One region of the Pseudomonas sp. GT1P32 genome, then DNA from elsewhere that is predicted to be linked to it. Evidence: predicted binding sites of a transcription regulator. Region 1 holds the regulator's gene; each other region holds the start of a gene.
What was found. Region 1 encodes FliA, which starts transcription of late flagellar genes. Its sites were predicted from a motif close to CTAAAGTTTNNNNNNNNNNNGCCGNTAA; they were not measured.
Positions count from the first base shown of each region.

Region 2: a site for FliA is predicted at 2,846-2,873, ahead of ACYZUC_RS04335 (methyl-accepting chemotaxis protein). Genes of this name have one in related genera too.
Region 3: a site for FliA is predicted at 2,791-2,818, ahead of ACYZUC_RS04560 (methyl-accepting chemotaxis protein). Genes of this name have one in related genera too.

Region 1 covers NZ_CM142704.1:2,622,402-2,630,143, reverse strand. Annotated here, with positions in the region: gene flhF (flagellar biosynthesis protein FlhF) at 1-307, shown strand, start outside; gene fleN (flagellar synthesis regulator FleN) at 424-1,254, shown strand; gene fliA (RNA polymerase sigma factor FliA) at 1,251-1,991, shown strand; gene ACYZUC_RS12040 (chemotaxis response regulator CheY) at 2,159-2,530, shown strand; gene ACYZUC_RS12035 (protein phosphatase CheZ) at 2,553-3,341, shown strand; gene ACYZUC_RS12030 (chemotaxis protein CheA) at 3,395-5,668, shown strand; gene ACYZUC_RS12025 (protein-glutamate methylesterase/protein-glutamine glutaminase) at 5,719-6,849, shown strand; gene ACYZUC_RS12020 (flagellar motor protein) at 6,849-7,589, shown strand.
Region 2 covers NZ_CM142704.1:914,028-921,769, forward strand. Annotated here, with positions in the region: gene ACYZUC_RS04335 (methyl-accepting chemotaxis protein) at 787-2,778, opposite strand; gene ACYZUC_RS04340 (aldo/keto reductase) at 2,958-3,953, opposite strand; gene ACYZUC_RS04345 (LysR family transcriptional regulator) at 4,072-4,998, shown strand; gene ACYZUC_RS04350 (hypothetical protein) at 5,005-5,145, opposite strand; gene ACYZUC_RS04355 (hypothetical protein) at 5,329-5,517, shown strand; gene ACYZUC_RS04360 (fe2+ zn2+ uptake regulation protein) at 5,537-5,908, opposite strand; gene pvdQ (bifunctional acylase PvdQ) at 6,221-7,742, shown strand, end outside.
Region 3 covers NZ_CM142704.1:963,906-971,647, forward strand. Annotated here, with positions in the region: gene pnuC (nicotinamide riboside transporter PnuC) at 1-442, opposite strand, end outside; gene ACYZUC_RS04560 (methyl-accepting chemotaxis protein) at 1,029-2,663, opposite strand; gene ACYZUC_RS04565 (undecaprenyl-diphosphate phosphatase) at 2,957-3,787, shown strand; gene ACYZUC_RS04570 (DUF1294 domain-containing protein) at 3,784-4,209, shown strand; gene ACYZUC_RS04575 (MmcQ/YjbR family DNA-binding protein) at 4,206-4,565, opposite strand; gene ACYZUC_RS04580 (LysR substrate-binding domain-containing protein) at 4,562-5,470, opposite strand; gene ACYZUC_RS04585 (FMN-dependent NADH-azoreductase) at 5,600-6,211, shown strand; gene ACYZUC_RS04590 (alpha/beta hydrolase family protein) at 6,469-7,506, shown strand.

The DNA.
Region 1 (7,742 bases):
CAGCCAGAAACAGGTTCTAACCGCCGCTTATCACAGTTACAAGCGCTGCGGGCTCGCTGGCTGCATCCTGACTAAACTGGATGAGACGGCAAGCCTGGGCGAGGTGTTGAGCCTGGCGATCAGTCATGAATTGCCGGTGGCTTACCTGACTGATGGACCGCGTATTCCGGATGATCTGCATCTGCCGCGTCGTCATCAGTTGGTCAGTCGCGCCGTCAGCGTGCAAATGCAGGAAGAACCCAGCGAAGAAGCCATGGCTGACATGTTCGCTGATATTTATCACAGCCCGACCAAGCAGGTTGGCTGAGGTATTAATGAACAGTTTTTGTACCTACATCGATGGTCTGCCATGCATTGTTCAGTTGATGAACGCGCAGCCAGTAATGTGGCCTCCGTCTATGCAAGACAAGGTAAAGAAATAACATGGGCAGCATGCATCCCGTACAGGTGATCGCGGTGACCGGCGGCAAAGGTGGCGTCGGGAAGACTAACGTGTCAGTGAACTTGTCCCTGGCTCTAGCTGAGCTCGGCCGGCGCGTCATGCTGCTGGACGCCGATCTGGGGCTGGCGAATGTCGACGTCCTGCTGGGACTGACACCCAAACGTACCCTGGCCGACGTCATCGAAGGCCGCTGTGAGCTGCGCGACGTGTTGTTGCAGGGGCCAGGCGGCATCCGCATCGTCCCGGCCGCGTCCGGCACTCAAAGCATGGTTCATCTGAGTCCGGCCCAGCATGCCGGCCTGATCCAGGCGTTCAGCGATATCGGCGACAACCTCGACGTGCTCGTGATCGACACCGCTGCGGGTATTGGTGACTCGGTAGTCAGTTTTGTTCGCGCCGCGCAAGAAGTCTTGCTGGTGGTCTGCGACGAGCCGACTTCGATCACGGATGCCTACGCCCTGATCAAACTGCTCAACCGCGACTACGGCATGAACCGCTTCCGCGTCCTGGCCAACATGGCCCAGAGCCCGCAGGAAGGCCGCAACCTGTTCGCCAAGTTGACCAAGGTCACGGACCGCTTCCTCGACGTCGCCTTACAATACGTCGGTGCGGTGCCGTACGACGAAAGCGTGCGCAAGGCTGTGCAGAAACAGCGCGCGGTCTATGAAGCCTTCCCTCGTTCCAAGTGCTCCCTGGCTTTCAAGGCCATCGCACAAAAAGTCGATACCTGGCCGCTGCCTGCCAACCCGCGCGGGCACCTGGAGTTTTTCGTCGAGCGCCTCGTGCAACAAACGGCAGGACCCGTGCTATGACAGCCAGCGGTTACAACCTCTACAAGAAGTCGGCGCGTGACGCGCAGTACGAGCTGATCGAGCGTTACGCGCCACTGGTCAAACGCATTGCTTACCACCTGCTGGCGCGACTGCCAGCCAGTGTCCAGGTCGAAGACCTGATCCAGGCCGGGATGATCGGCCTGCTTGAAGTATCCACCAAATATGACGCCAGCAAAGGCGCGAGTTTCGAGACGTACGCGGGCATCCGGATCCGCGGCGCCATGCTTGATGAAGTGCGCAAAGGGGACTGGGCGCCACGTTCGGTCCACCGCAATACCCGCATGGTCAGCGACGCAATTCGCTCGATTGAAGCTAAAACCGGCCGTGACGCTAAAGATCACGAAGTTGCGGCCGAACTCCAATTGAGTCTCGACGATTACTACGGGATTTTGAACGACACCCTGGGCAGCCGCTTGTTCAGTTTCGACGACCTGTTGCAGGACGGCGAACACGAAGGGCTGCATGAGGATGGCGCGAGTGCTCATCTCGAGCCGTCGCGCGATCTGGAAGATGAACGCTTCCAGGCAGCGCTGGCGGACGCGATTGCCAATTTGCCGGAGCGTGAGCGACTGGTGTTGGCGCTGTACTACGACGAAGAGTTGAATCTCAAGGAAATCGGTGAGGTCCTGGGGGTCAGCGAATCTCGGGTCAGCCAGTTACACAGCCAGTGCGCGGCCCGTTTGCGGGGGCGTTTGGGGGAGTGGCGAGCGCGCTGAAGGCAGTGTGGGGACACTGCGAACTTGGCTGGTGTGGTGTTGAACTGCACCGGTCTCGATCTGTTGTGCTCCAGACAGTCATTGAGTGCTTTGCCGGATTGATTGAAATGGCGCGTCCAGGTGCTGGGCGCGTTTAAGTCTGCTTGGAGGTCGAATTGGACAAGAACATGAAAATCCTCATCGTTGATGACTTCTCAACGATGCGGCGGATCATAAAAAACCTGTTGCGTGACCTTGGGTTCACCAACACGGTCGAGGCCGACGATGGCATTACTGCCATTCCGGTTCTCAACAGCGGAAGCATCGACTTTCTGGTAACAGACTGGAACATGCCTGGCATGACCGGTATCGATCTGCTGCGCCACGTGCGCGCCGATGAAAAGCTCAAGCACCTGCCGGTGCTGATGGTGACCGCTGAAGCCAAGCGCGAGCAGATCATTGAAGCGGCCCAGGCCGGCGTAAACGGCTATGTGGTCAAACCCTTCACGGCCCAGGCGTTGAAAGAAAAAATCGAGAAGATTTTCGAACGCATCGGTTGAGAAACTGCGCCACGGGGAAGCTATGGACCAAAACGAATCTTCACAGGGCGATTTTGAATCGACCCTGAAAAAACACGCGGTCGAACTGGTCGAAAGCCTTGAAAAAGGCAAGTTCGGCGACGCTGTGCAACTGATCCATGAGCTCAACCAGACCCGTGACCGCGGCCTGTATCAGGAAGTGGGCAAGCTCACCCGCGAGCTGCACAGTGCGATCGTCAATTTTCAGATTGACCCGCACATGCCGCAAGCCGAGGAAGTGTCCCAGATCACAGATGCCACCGAGCGTCTGGGTTACGTTGTCAAGCTGACAGAGGCCGCAGCCAACCGCACCATGGATCTGGTCGAAAACTCCACGCCGCTGGTCAACAGCCTGAGCGATGAAGCTCAGGCGCTGAGCACGGACTGGGGGCGGTTCATGCGTCGCGAAGTCGGGGCTGAGGAGTTTCGTGAACTGGCACGGCGTGTCGATGGTTTCCTGACACGCAGCAGCGTGGACAACCGTGCGGTGTCGAGCAACCTCAACGACATTCTGCTCGCTCAGGATTATCAGGACCTCACCGGTCAAGTGATCAAGCGTGTGACCCAATTGGTCACCGAAGTTGAAAGCAACCTGCTCAAGCTCGTGCTTATGGCCAGTCAGGTGGACCGCTTTGCGGGCATCGAACATGACCGTGAAGCGATGCTTGCAGAAAAAGATCCGCAAAAACATCTCTCTCAGGGTGAAGGTCCGCAGATTCATGCCGATAAAAGAGAAGATGTTGTGTCCGGTCAGGACGATGTGGACGATTTGTTATCCAGCCTGGGATTCTAGAGTTTTAGCATTTTAGGTTTTTTAGGTTTTTAGACCTTAGGAGCACCCCCTTAATGAGCTTCGGCGCCGATGAAGAGATCCTTCAGGATTTCCTGGTTGAGGCCGGCGAGATTCTAGAGCAACTGTCCGAACAGCTGGTCGAGCTTGAAAGCCGACCGGATGATGCGGACTTGCTCAATGCAATTTTTCGCGGTTTTCACACTGTAAAAGGGGGCGCCGGCTTCCTCCAGCTCAACGAGCTGGTGGAGTGCTGTCACATCGCCGAGAACGTGTTTGACATCCTGCGCAAGGGTGAACGTCGCGTCGACTCGGAATTGATGGACGTGGTTCTCGAAGCGCTGGACGCGGTGAACAGCATGTTCAGCGAAGTCCGCGAGCGCGGCCCGATAACGGCCGCCACGCCTGAATTGCTTGCCGCCCTGGCCCGTCTGGCCGAGCCGCAAACCGCCGATCAAGCCGCACCTGTGGCTGAAGTGGTGGAAGAACCGGCTGCCGAAGCCGAATCAGGCGACATCACCGATAACGAATTCGAACAACTGCTGGACTCGCTGAACGCCGTCAAGGCTCAGGCTGAGGCCCCGGCCGCTGTTCCGCTGCCGGCCGGCGATGCCGCGACCAGCGATGAAATCACCGATGCCGAGTTCGAGTCATTGCTCGATCAGTTGCACGGCAAAGGCCAGTTCGCCGTCGACGCGGTGGCAACACCCGCTGCGCCTGCCGCACCGGCTGCGCCGAAAGCGCCAGGTGACAGTTCCGACATTACCGACGATGAGTTCGAAGCACTGCTCGATCAGCTGCACGGCAAGGGCAACTTTGCGGTCGACGCGCTGGAATCGGCCATTGCCTCGGTACCGACCCCGGCTGTGCCAACCGCAGCAGCGGCTGGCGGTGATCTGATCTCGGATCACGAGTTCGAATCGCTGCTCGACGAATTGCATGGCAAAGGCAAGTTCACTGAAGTCGGCACCGGTTCCGCCGCCTCCTCGGTAGCAACGCCCGTCGCCAAGGCCCCGGCACCTGTCGCCAAGGCGCCCGAGCCAAAAGCCGAAGCAGCGAAGCCTGCTGCCGCCGCTGCACCGAAACCTGCCGCCGCCGCTGCTGCACCGGCGCCTGCCCGCGCCGCTGCCGCGCCGCCTGCGGAAAAACCGGCCAGCGAAGCCGAGACCACCGTGCGGGTCGACACCGCGCGTCTCGACGAAATCATGAACATGGTCGGCGAGTTGGTACTGGTGCGTAACCGCCTGGTTCGCCTGGGTGCCAATAGCGCCGATGAAGCCATGTCCAAAGCCGTGTCGAACCTCGACGTGGTCACGGCCGACCTGCAAACCGCGGTCATGAAGACCCGGATGCAACCGATCAAGAAAGTCTTCGGGCGCTTCCCGCGCCTGGTTCGCGACCTGGCTCGCCAGCTCAAGAAAGAGATCAACCTGGAGTTGGTCGGCGAAGAAACCGACCTCGACAAAAACCTTGTCGAGGCCCTGGCCGACCCGCTGGTCCACTTGGTGCGCAACTCGGTCGACCACGGTATCGAAGAGCCGGCCGATCGCGAAGCGATGGGCAAACCGCGCAGCGGCAAAGTGATTTTGTCCGCTGAACAGGAAGGCGACCACATCCTGCTGTCCATCTCCGATGACGGCAAGGGCATGGACGCCGACGTGTTGCGCGGCATCGCGGTGAAGAAAGGTTTGATGGACAAGGATGCGGCGGACCGCCTCAGCGAGTCGGACTGCTTCAACCTGATCTTCGCACCGGGTTTCTCGACCAAGACCGAGATCTCCGACGTGTCGGGTCGTGGCGTGGGCATGGACGTGGTGAAAACCAAGATCGCCCAGCTCAACGGCACCATCAATATCTACTCGACCAAGGGCAAGGGCTCGAAGATCGTCATCAAGGTCCCGTTGACCCTGGCGATCATGCCGACGCTGATGGTCATGCTCGGCAACCAGGCGTTCGCGTTCCCACTGGTGAACGTCAACGAGATCTTCCACCTCGACCTGTCGACCACCAACGTGGTGGACGGCCAGGAAGTGGTGATCGTGCGGGACAAGGCGCTGCCACTGTTCTACCTCAAGCGCTGGCTGGTCAGCTCCGCCGCTCACGAAGAGCAGCGCGAAGGCCATGTGGTGATCCTTTCGGTGGGCACCCAGCGGATCGGCTTCGTTGTCGATCAACTGGTCGGCCAGGAAGAAGTGGTCATCAAGCCATTGGGCAAAATGCTCCAGGGAACCCCGGGCATGTCGGGCGCCACCATCACCGGTGACGGTCGCATTGCGCTGATTCTCGATGTTCCGAGCATGCTCAAGCGTTACGCCGCACGGCGTATTTGATTCTGGGGGAGCGGGGCGACGAAGCCTCGCCCCCGCCTAACGGAGTGTTTATGGTAGTCAAAGTCCTGGTGGTGGACGATTCGGGGTTTTTCCGCCGCCGCGTCTCGGAAATTCTTTCAGCGGATTCGAATATCCAGGTCGTCGGTACGGCGACCAACGGAAAAGAGGCGATCGATCAGGCACTGGCCCTAAAGCCAGACGTGATCACCATGGACTACGAGATGCCGATGATGGATGGCATCACGGCAGTGCGGCACATCATGCAGCGCTGCCCGACCCCGGTGTTGATGTTCTCCTCGCTGACGCACGAAGGCGCCCGGGTCACCCTGGACGCGCTGGATGCTGGCGCGGTGGATTTCCTGCCGAAGAATTTCGAAGACATCTCGCGCAATCCCGAGAAGGTCAAGCAACTGCTGTGCGAGAAGATTCTCAGCATCTCGCGCAGTAACCGTCGTGTCAGCGCCTACAGCGCGCCGGCACCGGTCGCTGCACCCGCGCCGACACCTGCGCCTTCCAGCATCGGCAGTTATGGCAGCAGCGCACCTGCTCGCCCGGCACCGGCACCGATCCCGGCTCGCACATTCGCAGCCAGCCCGTCGTCGCCAGCGCCGAAACGCAAAGCCTACAAACTGGTTGCCATCGGTACGTCCACGGGCGGCCCGGTTGCCCTGCAACGGGTTCTGACCCAGTTGCCGGCCAACTTCCCGGCCCCGATCGTGTTGATCCAGCACATGCCGGCCGCCTTTACCAAGGCGTTCGCCGAGCGTCTGGACAAGCTGTGCCGCATCAGCGTCAAGGAAGCCGAGGATGGCGACATCCTGCGTCCGGGCCTGGCACTGCTGGCGCCGGGTGGCAAGCAAATGATGATCGACGGCCGTGGCGCGGTGAAAATCCTGCCGGGCGACGAACGTCTGAACTACAAGCCGTGCGTGGATATTACGTTCGGTTCGGCCGCCAAGTCCTACGGTGACAAAGTTCTGGCGGTGGTACTGACCGGCATGGGCGCCGATGGTCGTGAAGGCGCGCGCCTGCTCAAGCAGGGCGGCAGCTCGATCTGGGCTCAGGATGAAGCCAGCTGCGTGATCTACGGCATGCCGATGGCCATCGTCAAAGCCGAACTCGCCGATGCGGTGTACGGCCTCGACGACATTGGCAAGCACCTGGTCGAGGCGTGCATCTGATGGACGTTCTCAGCCTTATCGGGATCATCATGGCGTTCGTCGCCATCATCGGTGGCAACTTCCTTGAAGGCGGCCACCTCGGCGCGCTGGCCAACGGTCCGGCAGCGTTGATCGTGCTCGGCGGGACCGTCGGTGCGGCGTTGCTGCAATCGCCGATGAGCGCGTTCAAGCGCGCCATGCAGATTGTTGGCTGGATCCTGTTCCCGCCACGCGTGGACCTGGCCGGCGGCGTTGACCGCGTAGTGAACTGGAGCCTGACCGCCCGCAAGGAAGGTCTGCTCGGTCTGGAAGGTATCGCCGACGCCGAACCCGACGCCTACTCGCGCAAAGGCCTGCAACTGCTGGTGGACGGCGCCGAGCCGGAAGCGATTCGCAGCATTCTGGAAGTGGATTTCTACACCCAGGAAAGCCGCGACATCGAAGCCGCCAAAGTCTTCGAAAGCATGGGCGGTTACGCGCCGACCATCGGCATCATCGGTGCGGTGATGGGCCTGATCCATGTCATGGGCAACCTGGCCGATCCGTCGCAACTGGGCAGCGGCATCGCCGTGGCCTTCGTCGCCACTATCTACGGTGTGGCCAGTGCCAACCTGGTGCTGTTGCCGATTGCGGCAAAACTCAAATCCGTTGCATTGCGTCAGTCGCGTTATCGCGAAATGTTGCTGGAAGGCATCCTGTCGATCGCCGAAGGTGAAAACCCTCGCTCTATTGAGTTGAAGCTTCAGGGCTTCATGGATTGATGGGGGGGCAGGGCGTGCTCACAGTAAATGACGAAGCGCGCAGCGCCCCGCAAGCCACAAGACTAGGCGTGAGGAGAGAAGTTTGGTTGCTTCAAATGAACGACGAATAACGACGTATTGTGGCTTGCGGGGCGCTGCCCTCCGGGTTGGCGC
Region 2 (7,742 bases), 1.7 Mb from region 1:
CAACGTATCTATTGTCTGAACGGATGCCATCGCCGGTAAGCCGGCTCCTACAGTTGATCGTATTTATCCAAACACCTATGCATTTCCCTTGTAGGAGCCAGCTTGCTGGCGATGGCGGTGGATCAGTCAACGTATCTATTGGCTGAACGGATGCCATCGCCAGCAAGCCGGCTCCTACAGTTGATCGTATTTATCCAAACACCTATGCATTTCCCTTGTAGGAGCCAGCTTGCTGGCGATGGCGGTGGATCAGTCAACGTATGTATTGGCTGGACGGATGCCATCGCCGGCAAGCCGGCTCCTACAGTTGATCGTATTTATCCAAACGCATGTGCATTTCCCTTGTAGGAGCCGGCTTGCTGGCGATGGACGCCAACGATAACGCGGGTTGTCTGAATGAATGCGGTGCCTACACGCTTTTCGCGAGCAGGCTCGCTCCTACAGGGAATCCCATACGCTTTCGCTTTTCACCACTCATCAGGCCGAGCGTTAGCTCGCCTTCCGCTTTTGATCTGAGCGCCCCCTCGAGAGGCCGAGTGGAGGTTCTGCGCAGTGGGCAACCCGGCATGGATGCCGGGTTAGCCGCCCCCGGCCAGGGATGGCCGATGGCGGCGGGCCCACGGAGCAGGACCGGAGCGAGGGCATGCCGAGCCACAGCGAGGCACCGAACGAAAGGGGCAAGAGCCCTTGGTTACTTGGGGCTCTTCCAAGTGACTCGCCGTAAGGGCGAAACCCATATCAGCCATCACCAAAACAATGGATATGTACACAAAAGCCTTCAGCTAATCAGCGGACTTTGAACCGCCCCATAATCGCACTCACGCGACTATTGGCTTCCAGCAACTGCCGGGTATTGAGCTCACTGGCCTGACCGCTCTTCACCAGTTCATCCACCATGTGGCGGATCTGCACCATGCTGCGGTTGATCTCCTCCGTCACCGCGCTTTGCTGTTCGGCGGCGGTGGCGATCTGGGTGCTGAGGCTATTGATGTGGCTGACGGAACCGGCCATTTCGTCCAGCCCGGTGTTGACCCGCGCCGTGGCATCGGCCGCTGACTGGCAGCTGGCCTGGGTGTTTTCCATGGCGCTGACCGACGAACTGACACCTTGGGTCAGGCGCGTGAGCATCTCGTTGATTTCCGAGGTGCTGGCCTGGGTGCGGGCGGCGAGGGCGCGGACTTCGTCGGCCACCACCGCAAAGCCGCGACCTTGCTCACCGGCACGCGCCGCTTCAATTGCCGCGTTAAGGGCCAGCAAGTTGGTCTGGCCGGCGATGGCGCCGATCACCCCGAGGATTTCGGTGATGCGCTGGGCATCCTGCTGCATGCTTTCGACTTTATGGGTGGCGCTGGCCACTTCGTCGATCAACGCAATCACACTGCTGGACGCTTCACCCACCACGACCCGCGAACGGTCGGCGTTTTCGTTGGCGCGTTGAGTGAAAGCGGCGGTTTCGGCTGCGTTCTGCGCCACGCTTTCGGCGGTCGAACTCATTTCGGTAATGGCGGTGACGGTCTGATCGGTTTCCGAAGCGTGGCGCACCAGAATCTGGCTGGTATGCGCAGAGGTGCGTTGCAGGTTGTCGAGGCTGGACGCCATGGCGCCTGTGGCCTGGGTGACTTCGCCGATCATGTTTTGCAGGTAAGCGATGAACGCGTTGACCGAGTGGCCAATGGCGCCCAGCTCGTCTTCGGCACGAATGGTGATGCGTTTGGTCAGGTCGGCGTCACCGGCGGACAGCGCGTCGATATTGGCCTTCAGGGCTTTCATGCGCTGGATCAGTTGGCGGATCGCATAGATTTGCAACAGCACCAGCAGGATCACCATCGGGATTTGCAGCAGGCTCAGTGTGCTGAGCACATCGTCGCGCTGGGCGGTGATCAGCTTGGTCGGCAGGGCAGTGGCGAGGAACCAAGGCGTGCCTTCGATAGGGCGCATGAAGAAGGTGCTGGCTTCGCCTTTGTTGTCGAACTCGACCCGCTGCGCCTGATCACGGTTTTGCAGGCCGGCCTTCACTTGGCTGGCGAAAGGTGAGTTGCCGGCCAGTTCGCTGATGTTCTTCAGCACGATCGGTCCGCTGATGCGCGAGCTGTTGCTGATGATCTTGCCGTCGGCCTCGACGATGAGCATTTCGGCACCGAGGTCTTTTTCCTTGCGCGCCACCAGGTCGTTGAAGAAGCCCAGGGTCACGTCGATGGTCGACACGCCGTAGGCTGCGCCGTTTTTCTGGATCGCCATGGCGCAGTTGGTGCGTGGCTCGGCGCTGGCGTCATCTTTATAGGCCGCTGCCCAGGCGCATTGCCCGCGCGGGGTTTGCATGCCGCCCTTGTACCAGCTCTGGTCGTAATAGTTAGGCGCGGCGTCGCTGTTCCAGAAGGTATTGACCGCCAGTTTGCCCGAGGCATCACGATGCCAGAACGTGCTGAACTTGTTGCGCCCGGCTTCACGCTGGCCGGGCAGGGGCCAGATGCCGCCACCGAAGACTTTCAGTTCGCCGTACTGATCGACCAGGCCCGGCAGGACCGTGTCGATGGCGGCGCTGTCGAGCAGGGGGATGGTCTGGGTGATGCTGCGCTGCTGCGCCTGAACCTTGTTCAGTTCGCCCTGGATTTGTTCGGCCACTTCGGCGATGCGATTGAGCGCGACTTGTTCTTCGGTGTGGCGCAGCTTCGGCGCGACCAGTTGACTGATGCCAACCACGGTGAGAATGGACAGCAGCAGAATGAACAGGACCAGAAACAGCGTGTAGCGAGCCTGAATAGTGCGGAATGCGGGCATGGGGCCGGGTCCTTTTGAGCAGCGATCTTATTGTGAGTATCGGTATGAAACTGGACGCTTCAAAGGGCTATCGGCTGGCTCAAGTCGAGCTTTAGGTACGATCGTGCTAGAACGGAGGGAGGTGACGGACGGCTGGATTGCCCTGGCCCGTTCAGGCAATTGAACGGGCCAGACGCAGGTTAACGGTCGAGCAACTTCAGGATTTCTTCCGGGTAACGCAAGCCGGCGGTGGCATTCGCCGGGAAGATCGCTTCCAGCGCGTGCAACTCTTCGCGGCCAAGTTTGATTTCCAGCGCTGCCACGTTTTCTTCCAGGTATTTACGCTGTTTGGTCCCGGGGATCGGGATCACGTAATCACCCTGGGCCAGCACCCACGCCAACGCGAGTTGACCCGCCGTCACGCCTTTTTCCGCCGCCAGGTCCTGTACTTGCCGCACCAGCAACAGGTTTTTCGCGAAGTTGTCACCCTGAAAACGCGGGCTGAACCGACGGTAGTCGTCCGCTGCAAAATCGTCCGGGCTTTTCAGTGCGCCCGTCAGAAAGCCCCGACCCAACGGGCTGTAAGGAACAAAGGCAATGCCCAGTCGCTGGCACGCGGCCAGGCAGCCATTGTCTTCCTGATCCCGGCTCCACAACGAATATTCGCTTTGCAGCGCGCTGATCGGATGAACCTGGTGCGCCCGCTCCAGCGTCGCAGCCGAGGCTTCGCTCAGGCCCAGGTAACGCACCTTGCCGGCCTTGACCAGTTCGGCCATGGCGCCGACGGTTTCCTCGATGGCCACTTGCGGGTCGATGCGGTGCTGGTAGTACAAGTCGAGGGTTTCGACGCCGAGCCGTTTGAGGGTGCCGTCGATAGAGGCGCGGATGTATTCCGGGCGTCCGTCGACCCCTCGGGCGGTCGGGTTCGCCGGATCGCGGACGATGCCGAACTTGCTCGCCAGAAACACTTGATCACGCTTGCCGGCGATGGCTTTGCCGATCAGTTCTTCGTTGGTGTGCGGGCCGTACATGTCGGCGGTGTCGAGCAGGTTGATGCCCAGCTCCAGCGCGCGATGCAGGGTGGCCGTGGCTTCGCGGGTGTCCGTGCCGGTGGTGTAGAAATCGGTCATGCCCATGCAGCCCAGACCGATCGCGCTGACCTGCGGACCGTTTTTTCCCAATTGACGTGTTTGCATGAAATCAGCTCCCTGTGAATGTGAAGCCCATTGTTAACCTCGACAGAATCCAGATAAACCGGCTAAAACTGCTATCACTATTAGTAATTTCTAAACAATCAGCCGGTACGACAGCACAATGGATCGATTCAACGCCATGCGCGTATTCACCCGGATCGTCGAGCTGGGAGGCTTTGCCAAAGCGGCAGACAGCCTGCAATTGCCTCGCGCCTCGGTGACCATTCTGATCAAACAACTGGAGGCACATCTGGGCGTGCAGTTGCTGCAACGCACTACTCGGCAGATCAGCCTGACGCTCGATGGGGCTGCGTATTACCCGCGTTGCGTGCGTTTGCTGGCGGACCTGGAGGAAACCGAAGCGGTGTTCTCCGCGGCGCGCCACAACCCCAAGGGTTTGTTGCGCGTGGACATGCCGGCGGGGGTGGGGCGCCTGATCGTGATCCCGGCCTTGCCGCAGTTCACGGCCCGTTATCCCTTGATCGAGCTGGAAATCGGTTTGAATGACCGGCCGGTGGACCTGATTCGCGAGGGCGTCGATTGCGTGCTTCGGGGCGGATCGTCACTGGACGATTCTCTGGTGGCGCGGCCGCTGGTCATGCTGGATCAGGTCACCTGCGCCAGTCCCGGTTATCTGCAACGCCACGGGACGCCGCAGTGCCTGGCCGATCTGGAGGGGCATGAAATGGTGGAGTACGTTTCCAGCCACAGCGGCAAACGTTTTGGACTGGAGTTTGTGGTCGATGGCCAGATACAACCGATCAATCTGGCCAAGCACGTGGCGGTCAACAGCGCCGACGGTTATCTGGCAGCGTGTGAGGCGGGGTATGGTTTGGTCCAGACCCCGTACTATCACGTGGCCAGGCAATTGAAGGAGGGCAATCTGGTCGAGGTGCTGAGGGAAGTGCCGCCACCGGGGATGCCGTTGGCGGCGCTCTATCCTCCTCACCGTCAGCTGTCGCGGCGGGTACGGGTGTTTGTCGACTGGATGGTTGAGCTTTGCGCGCAGCCAGGAAATGGCTTTGTCAAAGAACATTCAGGCCGCTGAAAAACCCTAACGGTGTTGGTAGTAGCCCGGTCCGCCACGGTCGTCGTAATGGTGGCCGCCGTGCCATCCGCCGTGGGGGAAAATAATGCAGCCGCTCAGGGAAAGTATGGCCAGCAGGGGAATCAGCAGTGTGATTCGACGGAACATTTCAAAATCCTCATGGTTATCGCCGCTATGAAGCCAAAAGGCTTCATCGGCTGTAACATGAGACCCCGTTTGCAGCGCCCCATCCCCGGAAAACGGTAGTGGCTTGGCATGCATTCGGATACAAACCCGATACATTTTTCAGGTTCACCTTACGTTTAAGCTTTTTGTTTAAGGAAAAGGGCAATGACCCAGTCGCAACGTTTGAAATACTCGATTCTGATCTCCCTGGTGGTGCTGGGGATCATGTTTGGCCTTTCGTATTTGCAGAATGCCGGGGTCATCAGCGAAAAACTGTTCCAGTACATCGCCATTGGCGTGGCGGTGATCGTGGTGGTGATCAATGGCGTGATGCGTCGCAAGGTCAAGCCCTGAGCGACGCACCACGGGCAGGTTATTCGCCGTGCAATGCGGCGAACGCCTGCGGGTGCAAGCTGTAGCTTTTGTCCGGGTTCAGGGTGATCACGCCTTCGCTGCACAAGCGTTTCAACACTTCGCGCACACTGAGAAAGGACAGCGGAATATCCAGGTCCAGCAGGTGACTGTGGACGCCGCGCACACCCAGGCTGCGATCGCTTTCGGCGGCGGTCAGCAAGGCATCGATGACTTTCAGGCGGATCAGGCTGGTGCGCAGGCCGAAGCTCTTGAGCAGCACCCGGATCCGTTCGTTGCCGTGACGTTCGGTACGCGGGGTGAACAGGCCTGAGCCCATGGAAGTGCCCATTGGCGCAGTGCTACCGTCCGTTGGCAGTTGCGAGTTGTACATGCAAAATCTCCTTTTCAGAGCCTGAACCGGAAAGATGTGTTGGGTGCTCTTACTCAATAAGACGTATGAGCCATTCAAATCATGAAGGCTCAGATGTAGAAATTTTGTCGCCATCACGTCAGAAGCTTGTAAACCCCCGCAGAAACGCCCTCCAACGGCCTAAATTTTTGTCATGAATTTCGTTCCTGTAGGAGCGAGGCTTGCCCGCGAAGAAGGAGTCTTGGCCAACATAAGTGTGACTGATACCCCCTCTTCGCGGGCAAGCCTCGCTCCTACAAGGGCTATTTGCGTGCATTTGGATCAGGAGCGAGTGTGATTATTACCAGGCAGTTAACCCGATTGAGCCTTGCCGCCGTGTTGGTGGGCTTGAGTCTTGCGGCACACGCGCGCAGCCAGCCGGATGCTTCGGCGACGGCCGATATCCGCCGGACCAGCTTCGGCGTGCCGCATATTCGTGCCGACAACGAGCGTGGCCTCGGCTACGGCATTGGCTACGCGTACGCGCAGGACAATCTGTGCCTGCTGGCCAATGAGATCACCACGGTGAACGGCGAGCGTTCACGCTATTTCGGCCCGGAGCAGTTCACGGTCGAAGAGCGCGAAAACCAGGTCAGCGACGTGTTTTTCAACTGGTTGAATACGCCGCAAGCTGTCGCTGCGTTCTGGAAGGCACAAACGCCGGAAGTCCGCGACCTCATTGAAGGGTATGTGGCGGGTTACAACCGCTCGCTGGCGGAACGTCGCACGCAAGGTTTGCCGCAGCAATGCCAGGGCGAATGGGTGCGGGACATTGCCGCGCAGGACCTGGTCAAGTTGACGCGGCGCCTGCTGGTCGAAGGCGGCGTCGGCCAGTTTGCCGAAGCGCTGGCCGGTGCCACGCCACCCAAAGTGGTTGCGCAGAATACGCAGGCCTCGGCGCAATTCCAGGTAGCCGCTGCGCGCATTCAACGCTTCGCGCTGGATCGCGGCAGCAACGCAGTCGCGGTGGGCAGTGAGCGTTCCTTCAACGGCCGTGGCATGTTGTTGGCCAACCCGCATTTTCCGTGGGTCGGCGGGATGCGCTTCTATCAGATGCACCTGACCATCCCCGGTAAACTCGATGTGATGGGCGCCGCGCTGCCCGGTTTGCCGATGATCAACATCGGCTTCAACCAACACCTGGCCTGGACCCACACCGTGGACTCGTCCAAGCATTTCACCCTGTACCGCCTGCAACTCGATCCGAAGGACCCGACCCGCTATCTGCTCGACGGCAAGTCGCTGCCGATGAAGCAGCAGACCGTGACCGTGAAGGTGAAACAGCCTGACGGGCAGACCCGGTCGGTCTCTCGCGTGGTCTACAGCTCGCAATTCGGCCCGATCGTGCAATGGCCGGGAAAACTGGACTGGGATAACCAGTTCGCCTACAGCCTGCGCGATGCCAACCTCGATAACGACCGGGTGTTGCAGCAGTGGTACGCGATGAATCGTGCGGTCAGCCTCAAGGAATTGCAGGCATCGGTTCACAAGATCCAGGGCATCCCGTGGGTCAACACCCTGGCGGCGGACGATCAGGGGCAGACGCTGTACATGAACCTGTCGGTGGTACCGAACGTCAGTGCCGACAAACTGGCCGCGTGCAGCGATCCACGAGTCGGGTTGCAGATGATCGTGCTCGACGGTTCGAACAGCGCCTGTGCCTGGGACATCGACCCGACAGCGGCGCAAAAAGGCATTTATGCGTCGGACAAATTACCGCAGCTGTTGCGCAAGGACTTTGTGCAGCACTCCAACGATTCGGCGTGGATGGCCAACCCGGCACAACCGCTCACCGGTTTCTCGCCACTGATCAGCC
Region 3 (7,742 bases), 1.7 Mb from region 1:
TCACATCCAGGGTGATCCACAGTGGCCAGCATTGAACGCGCTTTTGCGCCATCCAGACCTGCGCCACCAGGCTGAACCCCGTCAGCGCCGCATCGAGCCAGGGCTGCGCGGCATCGGTCCAGTGTGCCATGGCCGCGCCGAGCAACAGACTGCCGATGGCGCCGATGGCCAGACCTGTCGCGATCGATTTGCCCTTGAGTTGGCTAACCTGCCGCCCTTGCCGCGCATCCCCCGCGCGGGTCCACTGCCACCAGCCATAGAGCTGCAACGCGGCATAGATCACCTGCAACAGCATGTCCGAATACAGCTTCACTTCAAAAAAGACCCAACTGTACAGCGACACCATGACCAGACCGATCGGCCAGCACCAGGGATTCTGTTTGACCGTCAACCAGACGGCAATGACACCGAGGGCGGCGGCAAACAGTTCAAGCCCGGACATGGAGGTTCCTTGGTGCAGACGAAGAGGGGAGCGGATTGTACCCGGATTGTGGCAGATGGGGCTGTGGTGGCGAGGGAGAAAGCACCCGTTGACCTGTAGGAGCCCGGCTTGCTGGCGATGGCGATTTCACGGGCGCTATCGCCGGCAAGCCGGCTCCTACGGATCGCGGGGTGGGTGTTGGGGATTTTGGGTTCACCCCAAACCTGTAGGAGCCCGGCTTGCTGGCGATGGCGATTTCATGGGCGCTATCGCCAGCAAGCCGCCTCCTACGGATCGGGGTGGGTGTTGGGGATTTTGGGTTCACCCCAAACCTGTAGGAGCCTGGCTTGCCGGCGATGGCGATTTCACGGGCGCCATCGCCGGCAAGCCGGCTCCTACGGATCGGGGGTGTTGGGGATTTTGGGTTCACCCCAAACCTGTAGGAGCCCGGCTTGCTGGCGATGGCGATTTCATGGGCGCTATCGCCAGCAAGCTGGCTCCTACGGATCGCGGGGGTGTTGGGATTTGTGGGTTCACCCGAAACCTGTAGGAGCCGGCTTGCCGGCGATGGCGATGTCGTGGGCGCCATCGCCGACAAGCCAGGCGCCTACACGCGGAATTGTTTGAGCAACCCGTTCAATTGCTCACTCAATTCCTTGAGGTGGACGCTGGCCACGCTCGACTGTTCCGCCGCCAGCGCGGTGCTGTGGGACAAGCCGGCCGCCTGGGTCACGTTCTGGTTGATGTCTTCGACCACATGGGCCTGTTGCAGGGTGGCGCTGGCAATGGAGGCGTTCAACCCGTTGAGGTTGCGCAGTGCCTGGCCAATGGCATTCAGGCTTGCACCGGCGAGGCCGGCCTGTTCGATGGTCAGTTGCGAGGCGCGGCTGCTGTCGCCGATGACCTTGACCGCCGCTTCGGAATGGCTTTGCAGGCGTTCGATCATTGCCTGGATCTCGGCGGTGGACTTCTGCGTGCGCTGGGCCAGCAGGCGCACTTCATCGGCCACGACGGCAAACCCGCGACCCTGCTCACCGGCACGGGCGGCTTCGATGGCTGCGTTGAGGGCCAGCAGGTTGGTTTGCTCGGCGATGGAACGGATCACTTCCAGCACGCTGCCGATCTGAGTGCTTTCGGCGGCGAGGGTACGAATGACTTCCACGGCCTGATCAATCGTCGAAGACAGCTTGTCGATTTGTTGCAGGCTGCTGTCGATGTTGACCTGGCCCTGCTGCGCCTGAGACTCGGCATCGCGCATCTCGCTGGCGGCGTGCTCGGCGTTCTTCGCCACGTCCTGCACGCCATAGGTCACTTCATTGATGGCCGTGGCCACCAGTTCCATCTGTTGCGATTGCTGCTGGCTGCGTTGCTGGGCCTGGACGGCGTCGTTGCCCAGTTCGCTGGACGACTGGCCCAAGGCGCTGGCGGACACCTGCAATTCGCTGATCACCAGTCGTAGCTTGGCGGTGAACGCATTGAAGTGGTGTGCCAACTGCGTGACTTCGTCCTTGCCGTGGGTGTCGAGGCTGCGAGTCAGATCGCTCTCGCCGCTGGCAATGTTGGCCATGGCGTTCACGGTGTCCTGCAGCGGACGGACGATGCTGCGGGCAATCAGGATCACCAGCAGCGCCATGATGGCGGCGATCACCAGCCCGACCACTGTCGCTTTCCAGACCTGGCCCATGAACTCGGCTTGCATGTCATCTATATACACGCCCGAGCCGATCACCCAGCCCCACGGTTCGAAGAGTTTGACGTAGGAGGTTTTTGCGACCGGCTCGCTGGCGCCCGGTTTCGGCCAGCGATAATCAATCGCGCCGGCGCCCTTGGCCTTGGCGAGGGCGACCATTTCATTGAACACCGCAAACCCGTCCGGGTCGCGGATCGCCGAGAGGTTCTGGCCATCGAGTTTCGGGTTGGCCGGGTGCATGATCATCACCGGCGTCAGGTCGTTGATCCAGAAGTAGTCGTTCTGGTCATAACGCAGGCCGCGAACGGCGGTCAGCGCCTGTTTCTGCGCGGCTTCGCGGGTCAGCGTGCCGGCGGTTTCGAGCCCGTGGTAATAGGTCAGAATGCCGCTGGCGGTCTGCACGACGTGCTGGGTTTTCTGCGCCTTGGCGTGATACAGGTCCTCGTGAATCTGCTTGAGCATCAACACGCCCAACGTCAAAAGCATCATGACGGCCACGATCAAAATCAGCCACAGACGCCGGCTGATCGACATATTGCGCAAGCTGTTCATAACGCTGTCACTCCTGTTTCTTTTTCTTGTAATAAACGACCGCCAGCATCCAACCACATTTTGCCGATCGGGCATATCCGACCCAAGTCCAATAACGTGGCAGCGTTATTCAGGCTTGTCTGATAGGATTTCGGCCCCGCACGGAAAAACCTGAATCCAAGTTGATTTTTCACGGAATTTTTACGGTTTCGTCTGGATTCTGTGCGCGTCTGGCTGCAGCTACGCTGATCGCAGTCAATGTTTTGAAAAATATTAACGGGGCATGCCGTGGCGCATCGCTTCTTGGGGGATTGATGGATCTTTGGACCGCCTTTCAGGCATTGATACTTGGCGTTATAGAAGGGCTGACGGAGTTTTTGCCCATTTCCAGTACCGGACACCAGATCATCGTGGCCGACTTGCTCAATTTCGGTGGTGAACGGGCCATTGCCTTCAACATCATTATTCAGCTGGGTGCGATTCTGGCTGTGGTGTGGGAGTTTCGTCGCAAGATTCTCGATGTGGTGACCGGTTTGCCGACGCAGCCCGGCGCCCGACGTTTTACCGCCAACCTGCTGATTGCCTTCATGCCGGCCGTGGTGTTGGGGGTGATTTTTTCCGACTTGATTCACCATTACCTGTTCAACCCGATTACGGTCGCGTCGGCGTTGGTGGTGGGCGGGATCATTATGTTGTGGGCTGAAAAGCGTCAGCATGAAGTGCATGCTGAAACGGTCGATGAAATCACCTGGCAAGATGCGCTCAAAGTCGGTTTCGCCCAGTGCCTGGCAATGATTCCCGGTACATCGCGTTCCGGCTCGACCATCATTGGCGGGTTGCTGTTTGGTCTGTCGCGCAAGACCGCTACCGAGTTCTCCTTCTTCCTGGCAATGCCGACGATGGTCGCTGCGGCAGTGTATTCGGGCTACAAATACCGCGACCTGTTCGTCCCGGCCGATTTCCCGGTGTTCGCCATCGGCTTTGTCACCGCGTTCATTTTCGCAATGATTGCCGTCCGGGGCTTGCTCAAGTTCATCGCCAGCCACAGCTACGCGGTGTTCGCCTGGTACCGTATTGCATTTGGCCTGGTCATTCTCGCCACCTGGCAGTTTGGCTGGGTTGACTGGACAGCGGTCAAGCCATGAATGACGCCAGCGCACGCAACAATCCCGGGCGCCAGTCCGGGGGCGGAATCCAGAACCCACGGCTGAAACTGCTGGTGTTCGCGATGGTGTGTGCGCTGCCGTTGTTCGGCTCGATGTCGTTCTGGCTGCGAGGGATTTCGCTGATTCCCCTGGCGGCCTATGGCATCGTCAGCGTGCTGGCGTTCTTCCTTTATTGGAGCGACAAGCGCAAGGCCCGGACCGATCGCTGGCGCACGCCGGAAAACGTGTTGCATGCGGTGGAACTCGCCGGCGGCTGGCCGGGCGCGTTGCTGGCCCAGCAGGTGTTTCGGCACAAGACCCGCAAAGTGGCGTTTCAGTTGCTGTTCTGGGTGATCGTGCTGCTGCATCAAGTGTTCTGGATCGATCAACTGTTCCTGGGCGCCAATCTGGCGCTGCTTTAAAGCAACAACCCGACCTGCGTGCGTTTGGGCAGTTTGCTCACCACCAGTTGATGGGAACGTTGCAGCAGCCCTTGCAGTTCTTCGCGGCCCAACGGGTAGGGTGCTTGCATGATGATCCACTGGGCCCGCGCCAGATACGGCGCCGGATTAATGCCCGGGCGGTCGCAATGCCCCAGAAACAGGTCCTTGTCGACCTTGAACGCCAAAGAGTCGCCCCGCAGGTTCTGCAGGGCGAACATCTTGTTGCCGGCAATCGAAAACACCCGCACGCCGCCCCACTTGTAATCTTCCCGCGCCCCCGGCAGCGCGAGACAGAATTGCGCGACATCCTCTTCGCTCATACGCCCAGCCTTCATATCAGTCGGTCCCCACAGGCATTGAATGATTCGATCAAATGGTCGAGCCAGGCGCGAACGGCCGGCATCACCCCGCGCCGATGAGGGTAGACCGCTTGCAGCCAGCCGCCAGGCAAAGACCAGTCGGGCAGTAACTGCACCAGCGCGCCGCTTTCCAGTTCCTGCTCGCAATACATCATCGGCAGCATGGTAAAACCCTGGCCGGCGAGGGTGCAGGCCCTGCGCACGATAAAGTCATCGATGCCCAGTCGCGCTTCGAGCGCGAGTTCATGGCTTTTACCCTGTTGGTCGAGCAGGCGGATGTGCACCATGCGGTCCGCTTCCAGAGCGCCGAGCACCGGCAAGCCCTTGAGGTCTTCGGGATGATTGATTGCTCGTCCATGAAGAAAACCCGGACTGGCCACCATCAGCATCTGCGCCTGACGTAGGCGCCGGGTCACCAGCAGCGGGTCTTCATCACCCGGTTCGCGAACTCGCAACGCGACGTCGACGCCCTCGGTCACCAGATCGACCCGGCGGTTTACCAGCATGACCTCCAGCTGGACATGAGGGTATTTCTCGAGGAATTTGCTGATCACCGTTGGCAGCATTTCGTGAGCCAGCCCGACGGGGGCGGACACCCGCAAGCGTCCGCGAGGTTCGCTGGACATACTGGCCACGGCCTCATCGGCCATCTCGGCTTCCAGCAACATGGCCTGACAGTGGCGCAAATAGCGCTCGCCCACAGCGGTTAGCTTAAGTTGCCGGGTAGTGCGTTGCAGCAGGCGCGCCCCCAGGCGTTCTTCCAGTTCGGCGATGCGGCGCGACAACCGTGATTTGGGAATCCCCAGCAAACGCCCGGCTGCCGCGAACCCGCCGGCTTCGACCACCTTGGCGAAGTAATAGAGGTCATTGAGGTCTTGCATGGTTTTAGCTCGATTGTTCTATCAGTGAGACGAACTATCGCATTGTTGCGGTCTAATCAGCTATTGGTTTCGTCTGTAGGATTGTCTCCATCAGATCGCCTCGTGGCGGTCCTCACCTGGAGATCCCACATGAAACTGCTGCATATCGATTCGAGCATTCTTGGTGACAACTCGGCTTCCCGTCAGCTGAGCCGTGAAGTCGTCAGCGCCTGGCAAGCTGCCGAGCCGACCGCCGTCGTGACCTACCGCGACCTGGCCAGCGATGCCATCAGCCATTTCTCCGCCACGACCCTGGTCGCCGCCGGCACTTCCGCTGAACTGCGCAACGCCGCCCAGCAGCACGAAGCCGAACTGAGCGCCTCGACACTGGCCGAATTCCTCGCTGCCGATGCCGTCGTCATCGCAGCTCCGATGTACAACTTCACCATCCCGACCCAACTCAAGGCCTGGATCGACCGCATCGCCGTTGCCGGCCAGACCTTCCGCTACACCGAAGCCGGCCCAGAAGGCCTGTGCGGTGGCAAGAAAGTCGTGATCGTGTCGACTGCCGGCGGTTTGCATGCCGGCCAGGCGTCCGGTGTTGCGCACGAAGAGTACTTGAAGTTGCTGTTCGGCTTCCTCGGCATCACCGACATTGAATTCGTCCGTGCCGAAGGCCTGGCGTACGGTGACGAAGTGCGCACCAAAGCCATGAGCGATGCTCGCACGCAAATCAGCGAGCAACTGTTCGCCGCTGCGTAAGGCTTGCGTAAAGTTGTAAATCAGCTCGGGCAACACCCCAAAAAACTCTGTATTCTGATCCCGCAAGGTCAGATACGGAGTTTTTTGTTTCTGATCATTGCGTAATTTTTCATGTTGTGGCCCAGGTTATGCAGTCGAGGGTTTAACGTCCCCGTTCTGTAACGACCTTGGTGGCCGCAATTGCTGGTACAAGGCCGCTTCCTCGGTAATCGATGGAGAACGGGCTTCCCGGTCAAGTAACAAAGGTGGGGCATCCCATGGTGCGTCTTTGGGCAACGTTACTGATTTGCCTGCTCAGCAGCCTGAATTCAGTGCACGCCGCGCCTGCGCCGCATCCTCACTGGAGCGTCGGCTTCCATGAGATGAGTTTTCTCGACCCACTGGACCTGCAACCGATGCGCGCCATCGCGTTCTACCCCTCCAGCGACCGCGAACACACCAGCAAACTCGAGGGCTACACGGTCGAAGCGGGCGAAGACACCCGCGTCGCCATTGGCCGCTTCCCGATGCTGATGCTGTCCCACGGCAACACCGGAACCCCGCTGGCCCTGCACGACCTCGCCACATCGCTGGCGCGCAAGGGTTTTGTGGTGGTGGCGGTGATCCATCCCGGCGACAACTCGAAAGACCACAGTCGCCTTGGCACCTTGAGCAACCTGTATGGGCGGCCGATCCAGATTTCCGAAGCCATTACCGCGACCTTGGGCGACCGCATGCTCGCACCGTTCGTCAATGCTGATCAGGTAGGGGTGATCGGTTATTCGGCCGGCGGGGAGACGGCGCTGATTCTGTCGGGGGCGACGCCGGATCTGGATCGTCTGCGTCGCTATTGCCAGGAACGTCCGGACGACCACGATGCCTGCAACACCCAGGGTGAACTGATCGTCGACCGTGATGATCTGCAACCGGTCGCGGATCCACGGGTGCACGCGTTGCTGCTGATGGCGCCATTGAGCCTGAAATTCGGCCGCCATACCCTGGCCGACGTGCATGTGCCGGTGCTGCTGTATAGCGGTGACGGCGACAAACTGGTGGCCTTCGACAAAAACGCCGCTGCGCTGGCGCGCAAACTGCCGACCGCACCGGACTTCAAGTTGCTGGCCGGGGCAGGGCACTTCGTGTTCATGGCCCCGTGCAACGAAGAACAGATCAGGGCGATGCCGGCGCTGTGCACCGATGCCGACGGCGTTGACCGCGAGGACATCCACCGCAACATGATCTCCGAAGCGGGGCGCTTCTTCTCCCACGCACTGGGCAAACCGACCCGCGCCGGCATGCAAACCGCGGATCAATAGGTCTCACTCCACACCTGTAGGAGCCCGGCTTGCCGGCGATGGCGCTCATGAAATCGCATCGCCAGCAAGCCGGGCTCCTACAGGTCAAGCGGTGCACCCACAACCCCCAACATCCCCCGAATCCGTAGGAGCCGGCTTGCCGGCGATGGCGTCCATGAAATCGCCATCGCCAGCAAGCCGGGCTCCTACAGGTCAAGCGGTGCACCCACAAACCCCAGCATCCCCCGAATCCGTAG